One region of the Pseudaquabacterium inlustre genome, then DNA from elsewhere that is predicted to be linked to it. Evidence: predicted binding sites of a transcription regulator. Region 1 holds the regulator's gene; the other holds the start of a gene.

The links. Region 1 encodes FNR, which switches genes on or off when oxygen is low (the NO sensors DNR and NnrR bind a similar motif). Its sites were predicted from a motif close to TTGATNNNNATCAA; they were not measured.
Region 2: AACH10_RS05540 (potassium channel family protein) is a predicted target of FNR. The motif match lies at 2,640-2,653, and genes of this name have one in related genera.

Annotation. Positions count from the first base shown of each region.
Region 1 is NZ_JBBUTH010000004.1:589,555-601,126, reverse strand. Features, by position in the region: gene AACH10_RS10675 (UDP-2,3-diacylglucosamine diphosphatase) at 1-88, shown strand, start outside; gene AACH10_RS10670 (M90 family metallopeptidase) at 85-870, shown strand; gene clpA (ATP-dependent Clp protease ATP-binding subunit ClpA) at 953-3,277, opposite strand; gene clpS (ATP-dependent Clp protease adapter ClpS) at 3,274-3,630, opposite strand; gene AACH10_RS10655 (cold-shock protein) at 3,925-4,149, shown strand; gene icd (NADP-dependent isocitrate dehydrogenase) at 4,313-5,566, opposite strand; gene AACH10_RS10645 (hypothetical protein) at 5,714-5,887, shown strand; gene AACH10_RS10640 (urease accessory protein UreH domain-containing protein) at 6,025-6,714, opposite strand; gene hemN (oxygen-independent coproporphyrinogen III oxidase) at 6,749-8,158, opposite strand; gene fnr (fumarate/nitrate reduction transcriptional regulator Fnr) at 8,329-9,072, shown strand; gene AACH10_RS10625 (hypothetical protein) at 9,106-9,393, opposite strand; gene AACH10_RS10620 (hypothetical protein) at 9,411-9,665, opposite strand; gene ccoG (cytochrome c oxidase accessory protein CcoG) at 9,689-11,155, opposite strand; gene ccoP (cytochrome-c oxidase, cbb3-type subunit III) at 11,171-11,572, opposite strand, start outside.
Region 2 is NZ_JBBUTH010000003.1:29,515-41,086, reverse strand. Features, by position in the region: gene hslV (ATP-dependent protease subunit HslV) at 1-374, shown strand, start outside; gene hslU (ATP-dependent protease ATPase subunit HslU) at 379-1,719, shown strand; gene AACH10_RS05545 (dienelactone hydrolase family protein) at 1,738-2,577, opposite strand; gene AACH10_RS05540 (potassium channel family protein) at 2,696-3,541, shown strand; gene AACH10_RS05535 (PEP-CTERM sorting domain-containing protein) at 3,566-4,435, opposite strand; gene AACH10_RS05530 (ATP-binding response regulator) at 4,494-6,992, shown strand; gene AACH10_RS05525 (response regulator transcription factor) at 6,996-7,616, opposite strand; gene AACH10_RS05520 (type III pantothenate kinase) at 7,719-8,486, opposite strand; gene AACH10_RS05515 (GntR family transcriptional regulator) at 8,757-9,593, shown strand; gene AACH10_RS05510 (transporter substrate-binding domain-containing protein) at 9,598-10,392, shown strand; gene AACH10_RS05505 (amino acid ABC transporter permease) at 10,515-11,192, shown strand; gene AACH10_RS05500 (amino acid ABC transporter permease) at 11,214-11,572, shown strand, end outside.

The DNA.
Region 1 (11,572 bases):
GGACTTCGACCACGGCACCACGCCGCGCGCACGCATCCTGAGGCTCACGCGCGACGGGCTGCAGGCAATCGATCTGGCCACCCCATGAAAGCACTGCTCGCCCGCTGGCGGGCCATGCGCGAACAACGCGCCCTCGCCCGCCGAGCCGTGCCCGACGACCTGTGGGCGCTGACGCTGGCCCGGCTGCCCTTTCTGGCCCGCCGATCGGCCGACGACCTGGCCGAGCTGCGGCGCCTGACCAGCCTGTTCCTCGACACCAAGGAATTCACCGGCGTTGGCGGCCTGACCGTCACCGACGACATGGCCGTGTGCATCGCCGCCCAGGCCTGCCTGCCGGTGCTGCGCTTCGGCCTGGCGCCGTACGACAGCTTCGTCGGCATCGTCGTGCATGCCGATGAGGTGGTGGCACCGCGCAGCCACATGGACGAGGACGGCATCGTCCATGAGTACGACGAGGTGCTGACCGGCGAGGCCATGCAGGGTGGCCCGGTGATGCTGAGCTGGCGCGACGTGGCCGAGTCGGGCGAGTCCGCCGACTGGGGCTACAACGTGGTGATCCACGAGTTCGCCCATGTGCTCGACATGGGTGACGGCGACGCCGACGGCGTACCGCCCTTGCCCAGCCTGGCCGAACGCGAGGACTGGATCGCCGTGCTCGACCCGGCCTACGAGCAGTTCTGCGCCGAGCTGGACGCGGGCCGCGACACCCTGCTCGACCCGTATGGCGCCACCGGCGTCGACGAGTTCTTCGCCGTGGCGTCCGAGAGCTTCTTCGTCACGCCCAATGAGATGCGCGCCGAGCACCCCGATCTCTACGGGTTGCTGGCGCGCTATTTCCGCCAAGACCCCGCCGCCGGCGGTGGGGACTGAAGGCAACTCGGGCGAGCGCCGGGCCGCCCCAGCACCCGCCCGGCGGGTGGCCCTGTGTACTCGCGGGGCCGGGTGCCCCAGTTCAGACGGGGGTCGGTTCCGACTTGGTCTTGTCGCCCTTGTCGGTCTTCTTGTGCGGCTGGATGTCCAGCAGCACCTCGCCCTTGTCGTCCAGGTCCACCGTCAGGCGGCCACCATCCACCAGGCGGCCGAACAGCAGTTCGTCGGCCAGCGCGCGGCGGATCATGTCCTGGATCAGGCGCTGCATCGGACGCGCGCCCATCAGCGGATCGAAGCCCTTGGCGCCCAGGTGCTTGCGCAGCGTGTCGGTGAAGGTGACATCCACCTTCTTCTCGGCCAGCTGGCTTTCGAGCTGCAGCAGGAACTTGTCGACCACGCGCAGGATGATCTCCTCGTCCAGCGCGCGGAAGGACACGATGGCGTCCAGCCGGTTGCGGAACTCGGGCGTGAACAGGCGCTTGATGTCGCCCATCTCGTCACCGCTTTCGCGCTTGGTGGTGAAGCCGATGGTCGACTTCTGCATCGTCTCGGCGCCCGCGTTGGTGGTCATGATGATGATCACGTTGCGGAAGTCGGACTTGCGGCCGTTGTTGTCGGTCAGAGTGCCGTGGTCCATCACCTGCAGCAGCACGTTGAAGACATCCGGATGCGCCTTCTCGATCTCGTCGAGCAGCAGCACGCAGTGCGGCTTCTTGGTCACGGCCTCGGTCAACAGGCCGCCCTGGTCGAAGCCCACATAGCCCGGAGGCGCACCGATCAGGCGGCTGACCGCGTGGCGCTCCATGTACTCGGACATGTCGAAGCGGATCAGCTCGATGCCCAGGATGTAGGCCAGCTGCTTGGCCACCTCGGTCTTGCCGACGCCGGTGGGGCCGCTGAACAGGAAGGCGCCGATCGGCTTGTCAGGCTTGCCCAAGCCCGAGCGCGCCATCTTGATCGCGGCCGACAGGGCCTCGATCGACTTGTCCTGACCGAACACCACGCTCTTCAGGTCGCGCTCCAGGCTCTTGAGCTTGTCGCGGTCATCGCTCGACACGCTGGCCGGCGGGATGCGCGCGATCTTCGCGACGATCTCTTCGACCTCGTTGCGCGTGATGGTCTTCTTCTGCTTGCTCTTGGGCAGGATGCGCTGCGCGGCACCGGCCTCGTCGATCACGTCGATGGCCTTGTCGGGCAGGTGACGGTCGTTGATGTACTTGGCCGACAGCTCGGCCGCGGCCTGCAGCGCGCCCAGCGCGTACTTCACGCTGTGGTGCTCCTCGAAGCGGCTCTTCAGGCCCTTCAGGATCTCGACCGTCTGCTCCACCGAGGGCTCGACCACATCCACCTTCTGGAAGCGCCGCGACAGCGCCGCGTCCTTCTCGAAGATGCCACGGTACTCGGTGAAGGTGGTGGCGCCGATGCACTTCATCTGGCCGTTGCTGAGCGCCGGCTTGAGCAGGTTGCTGGCATCCAGCGTGCCGCCCGACGCGGCGCCCGCGCCGATCAGCGTGTGGATTTCGTCGATGAACAGCACCGCGTTCGGGTTGTCCTTCAACTGCTTGAGCACGCCCTTCAGGCGCTGCTCGAAATCGCCACGGTACTTGGTGCCGGCCAGCAGCGCGCCCATGTCCAGCGCGTAGACGTTGCTCTGGGCCAGCACCTCGGGCACATCGCCCTGGGTGATGCGCCAGGCCAGGCCCTCGGCGATGGCCGTCTTGCCCACGCCAGCCTCGCCCACCAGCAGCGGGTTGTTCTTGCGACGGCGGCACAGCACCTGGATCACCCGCTCGACCTCGGAATCACGGCCGATCAGCGGATCGATCTTGCCGTCCTTGGCCATCTGGTTCAGGTTCTGGGTGAACTGCTCCAGCGGCGAGCCCTTGCCGCCGCCCTCACCCGCCTCTTCCTTCTCGGCTTCCTGGCCAGCACCCGGCTCGCTGCTGCCCTTGGCAGGCTCCGGCGGCTCGCTCTTCTTGATGCCGTGGGCGATGTAGTTCACCACGTCCAGGCGCGTCACACCCTGCTGGTGCAGGTAATAGACCGCGTGCGAATCCTTCTCGCCGAAGATGGCCACCAGCACATTGGCGCCGGTGACTTCCTTCTTGCCCGAGCCGGTGCTCTGCACATGCATGATCGCGCGCTGGATCACGCGCTGGAAGCCCAGCGTCGGTTGGGTGTCCACCTCTTCGGTGCCACCCACCGTGGGCGTGTTTTCCTTGATGAACGTGGTCAGGCTCTTGCGCAGGTCATCGAGGTTGGCCGCGCAGGCCTTAAGCACGTCGGCAGCCGACGGGTTGTCCAGCAACGCCAGCAGCAGGTGCTCGACGGTGATGAACTCGTGGCGCTGCTGGCGCGCCTCGACGAACGCCATGTGCAGGCTGACTTCCAGTTCTTGCGCAATCATGCGGCCTCCATAATGCACTGCAGCGGATGCCCGGCGCGGCGCGCCGCGGCAAGCACGAGTTCGACCTTCGTGGCAGCGACGTCCTTGCTGAAGACGCCGCACACCCCCCGACCTTCGTGGTGGATCTTCAACATGATCAGCGTGGCCGCTTCGAGATCCAGCCTGAAGTATTGCTGCAAGACCATCACGACGAATTCCATCGGCGTGAAATCGTCGTTGAGCAGCACCACCTGATACATCCGCGGCGGCTTGGTGCGCGCGGATTTCCGCTCGGCCACCACGGCTCCAGCATCGTCACGACGAGGGGTGACGGGGGGCTGAATCGGTGGAATCGGCGGATCGTCCTGGGGCATGAAATCATTCTACTGAGTCACGCGGAAGGCCGTCGTGCTGTCAACCATGTTGCGTCAGACCGCGCGTTCGCAAGTCGCGAAAAGCGGGCGGACGCGGCCTTTCATGCCCGGGCCTGCCAGCACATGGCGTGCCTGCAAGCGCGCAGTCCCGCCGTGCCACGGTGCATCGCTGCCCCCGTACAAGGTGTGGGGAATCTCCGATTCGCTTCGCCTAGGGCTCCCGATTGACCGGCTTTTGTCGCACTCCAGACAATCTCTTCACCCTCATGTTGTGGGTGTTTTTGGGGAGTTTTCATGGCGACGGGGACAGTCAAGTGGTTCAATGATGCCAAGGGTTTCGGTTTCATCGAGCCCGAAAATGGCGGTGGCGATGTTTTCGCACATTTTTCCGCCATCGAAATGGACGGGTTTCGCACGCTGAAGCAAGGCAGCAAGGTCACTTTCGATCTGGTCGAAGGACCCAAGGGCAATCTGGCGCGAAACATCCGCACCGTGGTCACCCAGGAAGCCACCGCCTGATACTCGCGGCGCAATTTCCGCCATATCGCACGGGCCCGCCTTTCAGCGGGCCTTTGTTTTTGTGATCGCCCAACGGCGCACACCATGAAAAACCCCCGGGGCGCCAAGCGCCGCGGGGGTTGTGCCGTCTGGCCGCCGCCCTGCCGGGCCGCGGCGCGCGACATCACATGTGGTCGATCATCACCTGACCGAAGCCCGAGCACGACACCTGGGTCGCACCATCCATCAGGCGGGCAAAGTCGTACGTCACCTTCTTGCTGGCGATCGAGCGCTCCATCGAGGCGATGATCAAATCAGCGGCCTCGGTCCAGCCCATGTGGCGCAGCATCATTTCGGCCGACAGGATTTCGGAACCGGGGTTCACATAATCCTTGCCAGCGTACTTGGGCGCGGTGCCGTGGGTGGCTTCGAACATGGCCACCGAATCCGACAGGTTGGCACCCGGAGCGATGCCGATGCCACCGACCTGGGCGGCCAGCGCGTCGGAGACATAGTCGCCGTTCAGGTTCAGCGTGGCGATCACCGAGTATTCGACCGGGCGCAGCAGAATCTGCTGCAGGAAGGCGTCGGCGATCGAATCCTTGACCGTGATGTCCTTGCCGGTCTTGGGATTCTTGAACTTGCACCACGGGCCGCCGTCGATCGGCTCGGCGCCGAATTCCTTCTGCGCCAGCGCGTAGGCCCAGTCACGGAAGCCACCTTCGGTGAACTTCATGATGTTGCCCTTGTGCACGATGGTGACGCTGGGCTTGTCGTTGTCGATGGCGTACTGGATGGCCTTGCGCACCAGGCGCTCGGTGCCTTCGCGGCTGACCGGCTTGATGCCGATGCCCGAGGTCTCGGGGAAGCGGATCTTCTTGACGCCCATCTCGTCGATGAGGAACTTGATGACCTTCTTGGCCTTCTCACTCTCGGCTTCCCACTCGATGCCGGCGTAGATGTCTTCCGAGTTCTCGCGGAAGATGACCATGTTGGTCTTCTCGGGTTCCTTCAGCGGGCTGGGCACGCCCTTGAAGTACTGGATCGGGCGCAGGCAGACGTACAGGTCGAGTTCCTGGCGCAGCGCGACGTTCAGGCTGCGGATGCCACCGCCCACGGGCGTGGTCAGCGGGCCCTTGATCGACACCACGTACTCGCGCACGACGTCCAGCGTTTCTTGCGGCAGCCACACGTCGGGGCCGTAGACCTTGGTCGACTTCTCGCCGGCGTAGACCTCCATCCAATGGATCTTGCGCTTGCCACCGTAGCTCTTGGCCACCGCTGCATCGACCACCTTCAGCATCACCGGGGTGATGTCGAAGCCGGTGCCATCGCCCTCGATGTACGGAATGATCGGCTGGTCAGGAACGTTCAGCGAGGAGTCTGCATTGACCGTGATCTTCTGCCCACCCTCGGGCACCTTGATGTGCTGATACATGTGCTTGTGGCTCCGCGCGCCGCGCTCGATTGAGAGAACGTCAAATTCTAGGACACCAGGGCTGTCAACCGACTGACTGCAAGGGGCGTTACGTGGGGGCTGCCCCATCGAAGGGCAGCAATTTCAAACTTTCGAAAGGACTGAAAAATGAACAAGCTCCTGGCCGCCCTGATCGCCGCCGCCTTCGCCACCGCCGGCGCCTACGCTGCTGACGCCAAGAAGGAAGAGAAGAAGGCTGAGAAGCCCGCCGCCGCCGCTTCGGCTGCCAAGGCCGACGCCAAGGCTGAGAAGCCGGCTGCCGCCGCTTCGGCCAAGAAGTAATCCAGCTTCGGATTCGGCGGCCCTGGTGGCCGCCATCTGTTGCATGAAACGCCCGGCCCGTGCCGGGCGTTTTTCTTGGCGGATCGACCCGCGATCAAGCCCGGAACACCGGCAACCGGCTCGCGTCGTGACGCCATTCAACTGAAGCACCAGGCGGCCACCCGCATCCACAGGCCATGTCCCAGCGCCCAGGCCGACGCCAGCGCCAGTGACGCCCCCGCCAGCCGGACCGCCAGCGTCGGCGACAGCCAGCGCCGCCCCGCCCCTCCCGACAGCCGCCACCACAGGGCCGGGCCCAGCACCAGGCCCGCGGCCGATGCCGCGGCAAACACCGCCATCACCAGCGCGCCCTGCCAAGCGGTGTTGGCCAGCGACGACACCAGCAGCGCCGACTGCAACAGCCCGCACGGCCAGGCCACCCAGGCCAGACCCGCGCCGAACCGCCGGGCCGGTAAGCGCACGACCTGCCACGACTGGCCCCGGTGCTCGACCGCAGCCGGCCCACGCGCGCTGCCCAGCCGCTCCATCCAGGCCGGTTGCACGCCTCGCCACAGCAGGTACAGGCCGAGCCCCAGCGCCGCCACGTGCACCAGGGTCCACAGCGGCCGCAGCGCCCCGACCGCCTGCCCGAGCGCGGCCAGGCTGCCGACACTGGCGGCCGCGACAGCCCCGGCTACCGAATAGGCCAGCAGACGGCCGAGGTGAAACGGCAGCAGGCCGCGCCCGCCACCGCTGGCTGCGGCGCAGGCGGCGCCGCACATCGCCAGGCAATGCGGCGTGCCCGCCAGGCCCATCAGCAGCGCACTGAGCAGCAGGGCCTGGTTCATGACCAGCACGCGACGCCGCGCAAGCTGCGGCGGCTCAGATGATGCGCGAGAAGCGTTCGCGCACCTTGTCGGCGCGCAGGTGCTTGTCGAACACCATGGCCACCGCGCGCACGAAGTACCACCCGGTGGCGGTGACCTGCACGGCATCGGGCTCCAGCGTCACCAGCCCCATCTCCTGCAGTTCGGCGAGTTCGTCGAGCTCGGTGCGGAAGTAGTCGCGCATCTTGATCAGGTGGGCCAGTTCGATCGACTCGAACTCCACCCGGCCCTGGCACATCAGCGCCATGACCACGGCACGGCGCACCAGGTCGTCGCGGGTGAGCGCCAGACCGCGCACGATCGGGAACTGGCCCTGGCGCACCGCGTCGTAGTACTCGTCCAGCGTCTTGGCGTTCTGGCTGTAGGTGACCCCCATGCGCCCGATGGCCGACACGCCCAGGCCGATCAGGTCGCAATCGGGCTGCGTGCTGTAACCCTGGAAGTTGCGGTGCAGCCGCCCCTGGCGCTTGGCCGCGGCCAGCGAGTCGCTGGGCAGCGCGAAATGGTCCATGCCGATGTAGGTGTAGCCGTGGCCGATGAAGCCGGCGATGGCGCCGCCCAGCATCTGGATGCGGTGCTCGGGTGGCGGCAACTGCTCCACGATGATGCGGCGTTGCGGCTTGAACCGCTGTGGCAGGTGCGCATAGGCATACAGCGCGATGCGGTCGGGCCGCAGTTCGGCGATCTGTGCCACGGTGCGCGCGAAGGACTCGGGCGTCTGCCGGGGCAGGCCGTAGATCAGATCGGCGTTGATCGACTCGTAGCCCATCTCGCGCGCGGCCCGCATCAGGTCGCGCACCGACTCGTAGGACTGCACGCGGTGCACCGCCTGCTGCACGGCGGCGTCGAAGTCCTGCACTCCGAAGCTCAGCCGGTTGAAGCCCAGCGAGGCGAAGAACTTCAGTCGCTCGGGCGTGGCGGTGCGCGGATCGACCTCGATGGACACCTCGGCGCCCGGGGCGATGCGGAAGTTCTCGCGCAGCATCGCCATCAGCCCCGACAGTTCGTCGTCGCTCAGGAAGGTGGGCGTGCCCCCGCCCAGGTGCAGCTGCGACACCGCCTGCCCCTTGCCCAGCACCGCCACGTTCAACGCCACTTCCTGGGCCAGCACCTCCAGGTACTCGGCTGCCCGCTCGTGGTGCTTGGTGATGACCTTGTTGCAGGCGCAGTAGTAGCACACCGACTCGCAGAACGGGATGTGCAGGTACAGCGACAGCGGCGCCACACCCCCCACCGTGGCACCGGCCGCGCGTTGGGCCAGCGCTCCGGCATAGGCTTCGGGGCCGAACGCCTCGACGAAGCGGTCGGCGGTCGGGTAGGACGTGTAACGCGGGCCGGGGCGGTCGAGGCGGCGCAGCATGGCCTCGGTAAGCACGGGCACCTGATCGATGACGGATTGATCCATGCTCGCCACTGTGCCGACAGCCCCCGCGAATGGACTTGATCTGGCTCAAGTGGCGCTTTACACCCCGGGAAAACAATGGTCCCATTCTTGAGGCCGGTCAGACGACATTCGAGCCCTCCCCTGGGGGCTTGACCCAGGACAACCGCGAAGACGAACCCATAATGCCCGACATGAACACCGCTGCCGACGCCAACCGGATCCGCCCCGATGCCTTCAAGGTGGCCTGCTCTAGTTGCAACCTGCGCGAACTGTGCCTGCCGGTGGGCCTGACGCGCGAGAACCTCGACCGCCTGGACACCCTGGTGGCCACCCGCCGCACCGTGGAGCGTGGCGACACGCTGTTCCGTGCCGGCGACGAGTTCCAGTCGCTCTACGCCGTGCGCACCGGCTTCTTCAAGACCTGCGTGTCGTCGGAAGACGGCCGTGACCAGGTCACCGGTTTCCAGATGGCTGGCGAACTGCTGGGCCTGGACGGCATCAGCACCGACAACCACACCTGCGACGCGGTGGCGCTGGAGGACTCGCAGGTCTGCGTGATCCCCTACCGCCAGCTCGAGGATCTGTCGCGCGAGTTCAACGAACTGCAGCACCAGTTCCACAAGATCATGAGCCGCGAGATCGTGCGCGACCATGGCGTGATGCTGCTGCTGGGCAGCATGCGCGCGGAAGAGCGCTTGGCGGCCTTTCTGCTGAACCTGACGCAGCGCCTGAAGGCCCGCGGCTTCTCGGCCTCGGCGCTGATCCTGCGCATGACGCGCGAGGAGATCGGCAGCTACCTGGGCCTGAAGCTCGAGACGGTGAGCCGCACCTTCAGCAAGTTCCAGGACGATGGCATCCTGGAAGTGAAGCAGCGCCAGATCCGCATCATCGACCAGGACAAGCTGCACAGCCTGGTGAACGGCGCGGCCTGCTGAGGCGCACCGCGCACCGGCCGCCACTGCGGCCGTTCAAGCCGGCCAGCGGGAACGCGCGGCAGCGGCTTCGGCGCGATTGACCTCTTCGGCCGACTGCTGGAGCAATTGGGTCAGCGCACCGGCGGTGGCGATGACGCCCCAGAACACGAAGAACGCCAGCGTGTAGACACCGGCTGGCGCGATCTCGACTGGCGCACCGCCGAACCAGTGCAGTGTGGCCGGATCGACCACCGCGAACACCAGCATTTCCAGCACGCCGGCCATCAGGAAGGCCGGCCACAGGATGGCCAGCGCCCGCAGGGTGAAGCGCCCGGTGGACATGGGCTGCGCCGCCGCGGTCAGCGCGGTGCCGCGGTGGCGGCGTGGTTGCGGGCCTGCATGGCCGGCGTGTTGCCGGTCGGCTTGACTGGCACGGCGCGGGCCGAGGCGGTATCCACCAGCACCTCGTCGGCACCGCGGTAGGCCACGACGGCGGTGGCGATGCTGGCCACCACCACGGTGGCCGGACCGCCCAGCACCAGCCACATGACACCGGTGCGCCACCAGGGTGTGCGGGCGGCGTCGGCGGGGGCTCGGGACTTGGAAGCGCTCATGGCGTGTCTCCTGTGGCTGCGCGTCAGCGCGGCACGACAAAGGTGGATTTCTCGCTGATCGTCGCACCGTTCACCGGCTGGCCGCCGGCGCTGGCTTCGATCAGGCCGATCTCGAACTGGATCGGATGGGCGCCGGCACCGGCCTTCTGCGCGGCCTCGGGCGGGATCTGCACCGACAGCGTGACCCAGCGCGCCTCGGCAGGCGCCAGCGACAGCGGCGGCACCGGCCCCATGGCGATGCCGGGCAGGCCCTGCACGGCCATGCGGTAGCGCTGTGCATGCTCAGTGGCGTTCATGATCTGCAGGCGGTAGACGTTCTCGATCTTGCCATCCTCGACCATGCGCGCCAGCGAGGCGCGGTCACGCACCACATCCACACGGAACGGGTGGCGTAAGGCCAGCGCGACGAACAGCGCCACGATCACCAGGCCCAGGATGGCGGTGTAGACCAGCACCCGCGGCCGGAAGATGCGGCGCAGCTTCTGCGCCGGCGAGAGGTGCTGGGCCAGGCCGTTCTGGGTGTCGTAGCGCACCAGCCCCTTGGCGTAGCCCATCTTGCCCATCACGTCGTCGCACACGTCGACGCAGGCGGCGCAGCCGATGCACTCGTACTGCAGGCCCTTGCGGATGTCGATGCCGGTGGGGCACACCTGCACGCACAGGTTGCAGTCGATGCAGTCGCCGATGCCCAGCTTGCGCGGGTCGGCCTTCTTGCTGCGCGAACCGCGCGGCTCGCCGCGCTCGGTGTCGTAGCTGATGATCAGCGTGTCCTTGTCGAACATCGCGCTCTGGAAGCGCGCGTAAGGGCACATGTACTTGCACACCTGCTCGCGCATGAAGCCGGCGTTGCCGTAGGTGGCGAAACCGTAGAACAGCACCCAGAACCATTCCCAGGGCCCGAAGCCCAGCGTCATGGCCTCGGCGGCCAGCGTGCGGATGGGGGTGAAGTAGCCGACGAAGGTGAAGCCGGTCCACAGGCCCAGGATGATCCAGGCGGCCTGCTTGGCGGTCTTGCGCCAGAGCTTGTCGAAGCTCCAGGGCGCGTCGTCGAGACGCATGCGGGCGATGCGGTCGCCCTCGATCTTGCGCTCGATCCACATGTAGATTTCGGTGTACACGGTCTGCGGGCAGGCATAGCCGCACCACAGGCGCCCCGCCACCGCGGTGAACAGGAACAGCGCGTAGGCCGAGATGATCAGGATGGCCGTCAGGAAGATGAAGTCCTGCGGATACAGCACCAGCGGCCCGATGTAGAACCGCCGCGCGCCCAGGTCGAACAGCACGAGCTGGCGCGAATTCCAGCTCAGCCAGGGCACGCCATAGAACAGGATCTGGGTGAACCAGACCAGCGCCCAGCGCCACGAGACGAACAGCCCCGTGACGGCGCGCGGATAGATCTTCTTCTGCTTGACGTAGAGCGAGACCACCGCCGTGGCGGCGTCATCGGTCCCGGCTGGTTGGCCCGGGGCGGTGGTGGTGGTCTCGCTCATGCGGTGCTGCGCTGCTTACTTGGCCGCGACCGCGGTGCCTTGCGACAGGTTCCAGACATAGGCCGAGAGCACATGGATCTGCTCGGGCGTCAGGCGCTTCTGGAAGCTGGGCATGACGTTGGTCTTGCCGGCAGTGACCATCGCGGTGACGGCCTCCTCACCCCAGCCATGCAGCCAGACCTTGTCGGTCAGGTTCGGCGCACCCATGGCCTGGTTGCCCTTGCCGTCCGGGCCGTGGCAGGCGGCGCAGGCGGCGAACTTGGGCTTGCCCAGCTGGGCGGCCAGGTTGTTGTGCGGACTGCCCGACAGGCTGAGCACGTAGTTGGCCACGTTCTTCACGTCTTCGGGCGTGCCCACGGCGGCGGCCATCGGGGGCATCATGCCCTGGCGGCCTTCGGTCACCGTCTTGGCGATGTA
Region 2 (11,572 bases), on a different contig from region 1:
CCACCGCCGACGCGTTCACGCTGTTCGAGCGCTTCGAGTCCAAGCTGGAAAAGCACCAGGGCCACCTGCAGCGCGCTGCCATCGAGCTGACCAAGGACTGGCGCACCGACCGCGTGCTGCGCCGCCTGGAGGCCATGCTGGCCGTGGCCGACCGCGAGAGCAGCCTGATCATCACCGGCAACGGCGACGTGCTGGAGCCCGAGCAGGGCATCGTGGCCATCGGCTCGGGTGGCGCCTACGCCCAGGCCGCGGCGCGGGCGCTGCTGAACCACACCGAGCTGAGCGCGGCCGACATCGTGAAGCAGAGCCTGGTGATCGCCGGCGACCTGTGCATCTACACCAACCAGAACCACACCATCGAGACGCTGGGCTGACACCATGTCCATGACGCCGAAAGAGATCGTTTCCGAACTCGACCGCCACATCGTCGGCCAGGCCGCCGCCAAGCGTGCGGTGGCCATCGCGCTGCGCAACCGCTGGCGCCGCCAGCAGGTGCCCGAGGGCCTGCGCCACGAGATCACGCCCAAGAACATCCTGATGATCGGCCCCACCGGCGTGGGCAAGACCGAGATCGCGCGCCGTCTGGCGCGGCTGGCCGATGCGCCCTTCATCAAGGTGGAGGCCACCAAGTTCACCGAGGTGGGCTATGTGGGCAAGGATGTCGACACCATCATCCGCGACCTGGTGGACATGGCCGTCAAGCAGGAGCGCGAAGCCGCCATCGTGCGCAACCGCCTGCGCGCCGAAGACGCCGCCGAGGAGCGCATCCTCGATGTGCTGGTGCCGCCGCCGCGCCACAGCATGGGCTTCGACACCGGCACCGCCAGCGGCGAGGGCAAGGACGGCGCCGCGCGCCAGGCCTTCCGCAAGAAGCTGCGCGAGGGCTCGCTGGCCGACAAGGAGATCGAGCTGGAACTGGCCGAGCCCAAGGCCAACGTCGACATCATGACCCCGCCGGGCATGGAGGAGATGGCCGAGCAGTTGAAGGGCCTGTTCAGCCAGATGGGCCAGGCCAAGAAGACCACGCGTAAGCTCAAGATCGCCGACGCGCAGAAGCTGCTGATCGACGAGGAAGCCGCCAAGCTGGTCAACGAGGACGAGATCAAGGCCCGCGCCGTGGCCAATGCCGAGCACAACGGCATCGTGTTCATCGACGAGATCGACAAGGTGGCCTCGCGCAGCGAGCACGGCGGCGCCGAAGTCAGCCGCCAGGGCGTGCAGCGCGACCTGCTGCCGCTGGTGGAAGGCACCACCGTCAGCACCAAGTACGGCATGGTCAAGACCGACCACATCCTGTTCATCGCCTCGGGCGCCTTCCACCTGGCCAAGCCGAGTGACCTGATTCCCGAGCTGCAGGGCCGCTTCCCGATCCGCGTGGAACTGGGCGCCTTGAGCGTCGACGACTTCGAGGCCATCCTCAACAGCACGCACGCCAGCCTGATCAAGCAGTACCAGGCGCTGCTGGCCACCGAGGGCGTGACGCTGGACATCGCGGCCGACGGCATCCGCCGGCTGGCGCAGATCGCCTACGACGTGAACGAGCGCACCGAGAACATCGGCGCGCGGCGCCTGGCCACGGTGATGGAACGCCTGCTCGACGAGGTGAGCTACGACGCGCCCGACCGCGCCGGCACCACGGTGACGGTGGATGCCGCCGCGGTGGACGCCAAGCTGGCCGAGCTGGCACGCAACGAGGACCTGAGCCGCTTCATCCTCTGAGCCTGCGCGCCGGCGCCGTCACAGATGGCGGTCGAGGAAGGCGATCACCCGCGCCAGCGCCTGGCGCGTGACATCGCCGTCGCCGTGGCGCTCGTACTCGTGCGTCAGCAGCGCATGCGGCGAAAAGCGCAGCAGACGCCAGCGCTCACCCGGCCGCTGGTATGCATGCACCTCGGCCTGCGCGCCGAAGGCCTCGGCCACGCGCTGCAGTCGCTCGCGCGGGCAGGCGCGGTCGGCGCTGAAGTGCTGCAGCAGCAGGTGCTTGCCGTCGCGTCGCGCCACGTCGGCCGCTGCGGCGAGGTCGGCATCGGCCACGTTCAGCTGCGTGCGCCAGGCGGCATCGCGCTCCCAGCCGAGTGCCAGGTAGCGGCCATCCACCGGCATGGCCGGCTGCGAGGCCACGGCGGCCACCACGCCAGGCTCGAGGATCAGCGGGATCACGAAGCTGCCGGTCAGGCACATGCCGATCGCGCCGACGCGCTGGCCGGGACGCGCGGCCACCAGGTCGGCGGCCAGCGCGCGCAGCCAGTCCACCACGGGCGCGGTCACGCCGGCCTGCAGTCGGCCGAACTCCTGGGACACGCACAGCTTGCGGTAGTTGCCCAGCGTGGCGCTGCGCAGCGCCGGGCCGAACAGCCAGGGCAGATGCACCGCGAAGCCGGCGGCCACCAGCCGGTCGGCGAAGGCCACGTTGGGCCCGTCCATGCCCGGCAGCTCGTGCATCAGCAGCACCGGCCGGCCCTGGCCGCGGCTGAACACGGTGTGCCGCAGGCCCGCGGCCTCGAACGGCCGGGCCGTGTAGCCTCGCGCGGCCATGGCCGCCAGGGCGGGGTCAGCGGCCGGATCACGCGTCTGCATCGGGTTCATCTCCACAAGCGGCCACACCAGTATCCCAGCGCGTCGCGCGCAGCGTCCGGGGCTTGACCGACATCAACCGCGCCGCGCGGTCGCACCCGCTAGGCTCGACACTCACACCATGCTCGCCGACCTGTCGCAACGCTTTCAACGTGGCTCGCTGTGGGGCCTGCGCCTGGCGCCGCGCGAGGCGGTGCGGGCGCGCCAGATCGAGCGCCGCTGGCGCTGGCCCACGCTGCTGGTGCTGGCCGGCACCATCCCGGCCTTCTACGCCGAGCTGCTGGACGAGCCCACGCACTGGGTGGCCAAGCTGGCCTATGCGCTGGCCGCGCTGGTCACCGGCGCGGCGCTGGTGCACACCGCCTCCCATGCCGCCCAGCATGGCGAGGGCATCGGCCGGCACCTGCGCGCCAACCCGCTCGACCTGGTGCTGGTGGCCGGGTTGGCCGTCTCGGTGCTGATCCCCGAGAGCAGCCAGTCGCTGCCCGCGCTGCTGGTGCGCCTGGCCGTGGCCTTCATGACGCTGGTGCGCATGGTCTGGAGCATCCAGCACCTGATCACGCGCGGCGGCCTGACCTACATGCTGCTGCTGGCAGCCAGCGTGCTGGGCCTGTGTGGTATCGGCTTCTGGTGGCTGGAGCCCAAGGCGCACACGCTGGCCGACGGCCTGTGGCTGGCCTTCACCACCGCGGCCACCGTGGGCTATGGCGACATCGTGCCATCCACGCCGGCGTCCAAGATCTTCTCGGTGTTCGTGGTGATGCTGGGCTTCGGCGTGGTGTCGCTGGTCACCGCGGCCATCGCCACCAAATGGGTGGAGACCGAGGAGCGCAACATCGAGCACGAGATCCTGCGCGACATGCACCGCCAGATCGACGGCCTGCGGCACGAGATCGCCAGCCTGCGCGATGAACTGGCCGCCTCGCGCGCCGGGCCGGCCCAGCCGCCGGCCGCGCAGGGCGACTGACCCGGACGCGGGCATGCTGCCGCGTCAGCGCGCGGCGCGGCGTCGCGCCAGGCCACCCAGCATCAACAGGCCGGCGCCCATCAGGGCATAGGTCTGGGGCTCGGGCACGGCGGCCAGCAGTTCGGCGCCCACCAGCGTGCGGGTGGTCGTCGACAGGCCCGGAACCACGGTGTACGTGTGGCCGTAGGTCTGCGTGGTCAGCGAAACCCACAGGTTGGTGGGATCGACCAGGGCGCTGGTGTCGTCCACGGCCACGGTGAAGGTCAGCGAGCCGTTGGCCGCCAGCGTGTACGAGGCATATCCGTTGGTCTGGAAATGGGCGCCGTCCGACAGGCTGGTGTTGCTGGTGACGTTGCTCCACGTGCCTGTGGTGTTGAGGTACAGCGACGGCATGGTGGGCGTGGCCAGTGCGCCAAAGCTGCCTGTGGCGGCCAGGTAGCTGCCCCAGGTGGCGATTTGCAGATACAGGGAGACATCGCTGCTGGTGCTGTTGGTGACCGTGAAGCTCAGCGTGGCGGTGGTCGCATCGGCCGTGGTCTTGAAGGTGAGGTTGGCCGCATAGGCGTCGTACAGGGTGCTGTACTGCGTGATGCTGGGCGTCGAGGTGGTCACGTCGTAGACGTAGGCCAGGCCGCTCGACGTGGTGGTCGGCGCCACCTGCACCACCGTCTCGGTGCTGTGCGTGACGGCGACCGCATTGGTCCACCAGTCCGAGTACGAGCGCGTGGCCACGCCGTCGACCTGCAGTTCGCCGACGGTGTCGGCCCCGGTCAGCGAGACCGTGACATCGCTGACACCGCTGGCGGTGATCTGCGTGGCCTGGGCCGTGGCGGCCAGGCCACCGGCCAGCAATGCCGCGCACAGCGGACGGAACAAGGAGGAGGGTTGGCGCATGGTGCAGGGTCCTGGTGAAGCGGAGGAAGGGCAGGGTGTGAGGCCATGCTAGGCACGCGTGCTGCGCCGCACCATCGGCCATCTGGCCACCCGCGAATGGGGGGCTGCCGCAGCCGCCATCGGCGAAGATGCGGCCATGCGCCCCTGCCCTGCCCCTGTCCGTGGCCAGCCGCCGGCCGCGGCACCCGGGCGGGTGGTCGGGTGGGCGGTCGGCGGTCGTGCGTGGGCACTGGCCGCGCTGCTGACGCTGCCGCTGGCCGCCCTGGCCTCGGGTACCGCAGCGGCCGGCCCGGCGGCCGATGGCAGCCTGCGCCTGAACCAGGCCGAGGTGATGGCCCTGGACAGCCCCGGCCCGGGCCACCCCGTCGTGCTGCCGGACGACTGGCACCAGCGGGGCGCGGCGCGCCCCGGTTCGGCGCGCTACCGGCTGACCACCACCTTGCCGGCCACGGCCGCCCCGGGCGCCTGGGCGCTGTGGTCGGCGCAGTGGCCGCTGCACCACCGGCTCACGCTCAATGGCGAGGTGGTCAGCGACACGCTGGACACGCACGAGGGCCTGCAGCCGCGCCCCGGCCCGCGCGCCGTGGCGTGGCCGGCCAGTGCGCAGCGGCCAGGCCGCAGCAACGAGATCGTGCTCGACATGCACAGCGGCCTGCAGGCCGGCCTGGGCGAGCTGTGGGTGGGCCCGCAGGCGGCCATCGAGGCGCGCGCACTCGCGCACCGCCGGCTCACGGTGGAGCTGCCGCGCCTGCTGAACATGCTGGCGGCCGGCAGCTGCCTGTTCATGGGGGTGCTGTGGGCGCGCAAGCGCGACGAGCGGGCGCTGGGCTGGTTTGCGCTGCTGGGCGGCCTGATGTCGCTGCGCAATGCCATGGTGCTCGACCCGGCAGGCCATGCGCCCGTCGGCTGGAGCCTGGTCACCTACCTGGGCGTGGTGGCCATGGCCGCCCTGCTGGGCGGCTTTGCGCAGGCCGTGACGCCGCGGCCACGGCGCTGGTTTCCGCCCCTGCTGGGCGCGGTGTGCCTGTTCAGCGCGCTGAACGGCCTGGTCGCCGGCACCGACCCTGCCGCGCTGGACCAGGCGCGGCGCTGGGGCTATGCGCTGCTGTTCCCGGTGGAGCTGCTGTCGATGGGCCTGATCGTCGGCCACCTGCGCACCTTGCCGCGCGTGCAGGGCCTGGCCGTGGGCGCCACGCTGGCGGCCACGCTGCTGGCCGGCGTGCACGACTGGCTGCTGCACCGGGGCGAGCTGCCGATCACCGGCTTGTTCTGGATGCCCTGGACCGTGCCGGCCATGGTGCTGGCCTTCGGCGCCGTGCTGGCCGCGCGCCTGGTGGCCGCGCTGCGCGCCATGCAGGACAGCCACCGCCGGCTGGAACAGCGCGTGGCCGAGCGCACCGCCGCGCTGGAGGCGGCCAATGCCGCCAAGACCCGCTTCCTGGCCGCCGCCAGCCATGATCTGCGCCAGCCGCTGGTCACCATTGGCCTGCTGCTGGGCGTGCTGCGTGACCAGCTGACCGTGCCGGCCCAGCAGCGCCTGGCCGCGCAGCTGGACGAATCGGTGGGCACGATGGAGGGCCTGCTGCGCGGCCTGCTGGACCTGTCGCGCCTGGAGGCCGGCCGCACCGTGGTCGACTGGCAGCCGGTGGCGCTGGCGCCACTGCTGCGCGCCCTGGTGGATGAGGCCCGCACCCAGGCCGAGCGCCGCGGCCTGCGCCTGCGGCTGCGCGTACCGCCCGGCGCCACGGTGCGCGCCGACGCAGTGCTGCTGGAGCAGATCGTGCGCAACCTGCTGGGCAATGCCCTGCGCTACACCATGCAGGGCGGCGTGCTGCTGGCCGTGCGCCGCCGCGGCACCCAGTGGTGGCTGGCAGTGCACGACACCGGGCCGGGCATCGCGCCCGAGCTGCAGGCCAGCGTGTTCGAGGAATTCGTGCAGGGCGGCAACCCGCACCGCGACCCACAGCAGGGCCTGGGCCTGGGCCTCGCCATCGTGCGCCGCGCCGCCACGCTGATGGGCACCGATGTGACGCTGCGCTCGCAGCCCGGCCGGGGCAGCGGCTTCGGCGTGGCGCTGGCCGCGGCCGACCCCGCCCCCGCCCGCACCACATCGGCTGGCACCACGGCGGCCCCGGCCCTGCCGGCACCGCTGCCGCCCGGCACGCGGGTGTGGGTGGTGGAGGACGATGCCACCGTGCGCCAGGCGCTGACCGAGCGCCTGGCCGCCTGGGGTGCGCAGGTCACGCCACTGGCCCAGGCTGCGGCGGTGTCGCAGGCCCTGACCGGGCTGGCCGCCACGCCCGGCCGCCAGCCACAGCTGCTGATCACCGACCTGCGCCTGCCCGATGCCGACGGCCTGGCCGTGGCGCGCGCGGTGGCCGCCGCCTGCGGCGCGCTGCCTACGCTGCTGATCACCGGCAACACCGCCCCGGCCGAACTGGACCGTCTGAGCGACAGCGGCCTGGCCGTGCTGCACAAGCCCTTCCGCGACGCGGCGCTGCGCGAGGCGCTGGCCGCGCTGACATCGCACCCGCCAGCGATGCGCCCGGCGGGCTGAGGCTCAGGCCCCGGCAGGCAGCAGGCCCAGCCGTGCCGCCGCCAGCACGGCCTGGGTGCGCGATGACACACCCAGGCGCCGGTACACGGCCTCGAGGTGCGTCTTCACCGAGGATTCGGACAGGTCCAGCGTGCGGCAGATCAGCTTGTTGGGCTTGCCCTCGACCAGCAGGCGCAGCACGTCCAGCTGGCGTGGGGTCAGCACCACCGGGTCGTCCACCGGTGCGCTGCGGGCCACCACCGCCGGGGGCAGGGCCAGGCCGCCCTCGATCAGCAGGCCCAGCGCACGCTCCAGACGCGCCAGGTCGGCGGTCTTGGGCACGAAGCCGCAGGCACCGGCCTCGATGGCGGCGGTCACCGTCTCGGGCCGGTCGTCGGCCGACAGCACCACCAGCCGCACCTGCGGCGCGCGGGCATGCAGGGCCTGCACGGCCTGCAGGCCGACGGCATCGGGCAGGCCCAGGTCCAGCAGCAGCAGCGCGTCGTCGGGCAGCGGCGCGGCCAGCGGCAGCGCCTCGGCCAGCGTGCCCGCCTGGTGCACCGTCACGCCGGGGTGGCGGGTGCCCAGCAACAGCGCCAGGGCCTGGCGCAGCAAGGTGTGATCGTCAACGAGCAGCACATCCATGCGCCCTGATTCTGGCAGCGGACTTGTCAGACCTTGTTGCTGCCGCGTTGCCGATCGGGCGGGGGCGTTGCGGTTCCTTTGCCCGCCCTGTTCGGCCGGCGCCTACAGCGCCAGGCGATGCGACTGCAGCGCGAGCAGGCCGTCGAAGATCAGCGAGTCCACCAGCTCATGCGCCTGCTCGATGTAGGGCGCCACCTTCCAGCCGGCGCCGCCGGTCATCAGCAGCAGCGGCGTCTGGCCGCTGTGCAGCGCCAGGTGGCGGTGCATGCGCTCGATGGCGCCGGTGATGGCATAGGTGCCGCCACTGGTCAGCGCGTCGCTGGTGTTGGTGGGGAAGTCGCGCACCTCGCCGGTGGGCACCCGCAGGCCCGCGGTGCCGCCTTCCAGCGAGCGCAGCATGATGCCGTGGCCCGGCAGGATCAGGCCACCGAGGAACTTGCCGTCCACGTCCAGCGCATCCACCGTGACGGCCGTGCCCACCATGACCACGATCACCGGGCGCGCGGGGCCGCGGGCCAGCACATGCTGGCGCGCGCCGATCAGCGCCACGAAACGGTCGGCGCCCAGGCGGCCGGGGTGGTCGTAGCCGTTCACGATGCCACCGGCCTGCGCGCTGGAGACGACCCAGCGCGGCTCGATGTCCCACAGCTCCAGCTGCTCCTCGACGCGGCGGCGCACCGCGTCGCCGGCCACGTTGCAGCCCAGCACCGAGCCCGGCACCGGCAGCTCGCGCCACTGGTCGTCGGCCAGCGTGTCGATGTGCTCGAGGAACACCACGCCATGCGAGAGCACGGCCGCCCCCGGCTGGGGCGCCGCGTACAGCGACCATTTCAGTCGCGTGTTGCCGATGTCGATCGCGAAAAAGCTCATAAGCCGGGACAACGCCCCAAGGCGGGGCACGGGCTGCATGACAGGGAGCGCGCAGCGTAACAGGCCCGGCCCACCCCGCCGCCGCGCGGGCGACAGCGGCCGCGGCCGGCGTGGTGCAGGGGCCACGCCAGCAGGCAGCGCACTCGGCCAGCGCACTGTGCCGGCGCATCCGGCCAGACGCACCAGACCAGGGCTGCGGCACGCCGCTGGCGGCTGGCACCGGCCTTGCATACAAGGCTCATCGACCAGCCGCGTGCACCACACCACGGCATGACCCGCACCGACCCTTCGCCCATCGCCGCCAGCCGCCCCGACCAGATCGCCGACCGCATCGTCGACGCCATCCTGGCCGGCCGCCTGGCCCCCGGCCAGCGCCTGGGCGAGCAGGACCTGGCGGCGCTGTTCGGCGTCAGCCGCACGCTGGTGCGCGAGGCGCTGGCGCGGCTGTCGGCGCGCGGCATGGTCACGGTGAATGCGCGGCGCGGCTGGTATGTGGTGCAGCCCTCGCTGGCCGAGGCGCGCGAGGCCTTCGGCGCCCGCGTGGCCATCGAGACCGGCCTGCTGCGCACGCTGGACGGCCCGCCCTCGCCCGCCGCCGTGCAGCGCCTGAAGGCCCATGTGGCGCAGGAGCAGGCCGCCATCCACGACGGCGAGCCGGGCCAGCGCAGCTGGCTGCTGGGCGACTTCCATGTCTGCCTGGCCGACTGCCTGGGCAATGCGCTGCTGGCCGACATCCTGCGCGACCTGACCGCGCGCACCACGCTGATCGCCACGCTGTACCAGAGCACCCATGCCGCCGGCACCAGCTGCGCCGAGCATGGCGAGATCGTCGCCGCGCTGGAGGCCGGCGACATCGCGCTGGCCGTGCAGCGCCTGCAGGCGCACATCGGCAGCGTGGCCGAGCACCTCGACCGCGCCGTGCGCCCGCCCGAGGACGACCCGCTGGCGCCGCTGCGCGCCGCACTCGGCCCGCTGGCCATCACCGCGCAATCGCCGGCCGCACAGGCCGGCACCGCCACGCGCCGCCGGCCGCGGCGCGCCCTGTTCACCCCGCTGGTCGGCGGCGATGCCGCGCCCGCGACCCTTCCCTCGTCAACCAAGGATTGAGCCCATGTCCGCCCTGCCCCGCCGCACCCTGCTGTCCACCCTCGGCCTGGCCGCACTGGCCCTGGCCACCAGCGCCCAGGCGCAGAACGCGCTGGACGAGATCCTGGCCAAGAAGCAGATCACCATCGCCATCCCCACCGACTACCCGCCCTATGGCTACGTGGGCACCGACCTGAAGCCGCAGGGCCTGGACATCGACATGGCCAATCTGATCGCCGCCAAGCTGGGCGTGAAGGTGGAGCTGGTGCCGGTGGTCAGCGCCAACCGCATCCCCTACCTGCAGACCAGGAAGGCCGACCTGGTGATCTCCACGCTGGGCAAGAACGCCGAGCGCGAGAAGGTGATCGACTTCACCGCCGCCTACTCGCCCTTCTACCAGGCGGTGTTCGCGCCCAAGACGCTGACCGTCAAGGGCCCGGCCGACCTGGTGGGCAAGACCGTGGCCGTGACCCGTGGCGCGATGGAGGACCAGGAGCTGAGCAAGGTGGCCCCGGCCGGCGTGGACGTGCGCCGCTTCGAGGACAACAACGCCACCGTCTCGGCCTTCGTGGCCGGCCAGGTGCAGGCGATTGCCACCGGCGCCTCGGTGGCCGGCAACATGATGGCTCGCAACCCCAACCTGGGCGCCGAGTACAAGTTCGTGCTGAAGGACTCGCCCAACTTCATCGGCGTGGCCAAGGGCGAGGACAAGCTGCGCGCCAAGGTCAACGAGATCATCGCGGCGGCCAAGGCGGCCGGCGACCTCGACAAGATGGCCCAGAAGTGGCTCGGCCGCCCCGCCGGCGATCTGCCGAACTGATGGCCCACCCCCGAAGCGGCCAAGGCCGCTCCCCCTCAAGGGGGCGCCGCCAGTGGCCCGGCAAAGCCGGTTCCACGGCGGCCGCTGGGTTCTGACTCCCGCCTGCGAAGGGCTGTTCGCTCATGATTCAAATGGACTTTGGCGCGGTGCTGGCCGAATGGCCGGCGCTGCTGCGCGGGGCGGGCGTGACGCTGGCGTTGACCGCCACGGCCGCGCTGCTGGGCGGGGCGCTGGGCACGGCCTGTGGCTGGGCGCGTGCGTCCGGGCCGCGGGCGCTGGCGCGCGCGGTGGCGGTGTACGTGGAGCTGATCCGCAACACGCCCTTCATCGTGCAGCTGTTCTTCGTGTTCTTCGGCCTGCCCGGCCTGGGCCTGCGGCTGTCGCCCGAGGCCGCGTCGGTGATCGCCATGGTGCTGAACCTGGGCGCCTACGTGGCCGAGATCGTGCGTGCCGGGCTGGAGAGCACGCCCAAGGGCCAGATCGAGGCCGGCCGCAGCCTGGCACTCAGCGAGTGGCAGCTGTTCAGCCGCGTGGTGCTGCCACCGGCACTCGGCCGCGTGTGGCCGGCGCTGGTGGGGCAGATCGTCATAGTGATGCTGGGCTCGGCGGTGTGCGGCCAGATCTCCACGCCCGACCTGAGCTTTGCCGCCAACCTGATCCAGAGCCGCAACTTCCGCGCCTTCGAGGCCTTCATCGTGGCCACCGCGATGTACCTGGTGCTGGCCATCGCGGTGCGCCGGCTGCTGGAGTGGGCCGGCCCGCGCTGGGTGTTCGGCCACCTGCCGCCCGCCGGCCGATAACCCCCAGGAGACGCGAACACCATGGTCGACTTCACCTTGTGGGACATGCTGCGCAACCTGCTGCTGGCCGCGCGCTGGACGGTGGCGCTGTCGCTGATCGCCTTCATTGGCGGCGGCCTGGTGGGCGCGCTGCTGCTGTGGTCGCGGCTGGCGCGCTGGCCCGGCGCCGAGCGCGCGGTGCGCGCCTGGGTGCAGCTGTTCCAGGGCACGCCGCTGCTGATGCAGCTGTTCCTGGCCTACTTCGGGCTGGCGCTGCTGGGCCTGAATGTCTCGGCCTGGGTGGCCGCCGGCCTGGCGCTGACGCTGTACGCCAGCGCCTACCTCACCGAGATCTGGCGCGGCTGCGTGGCCGCCATCCCGCGCGGCCAGTGGGAGGCCGC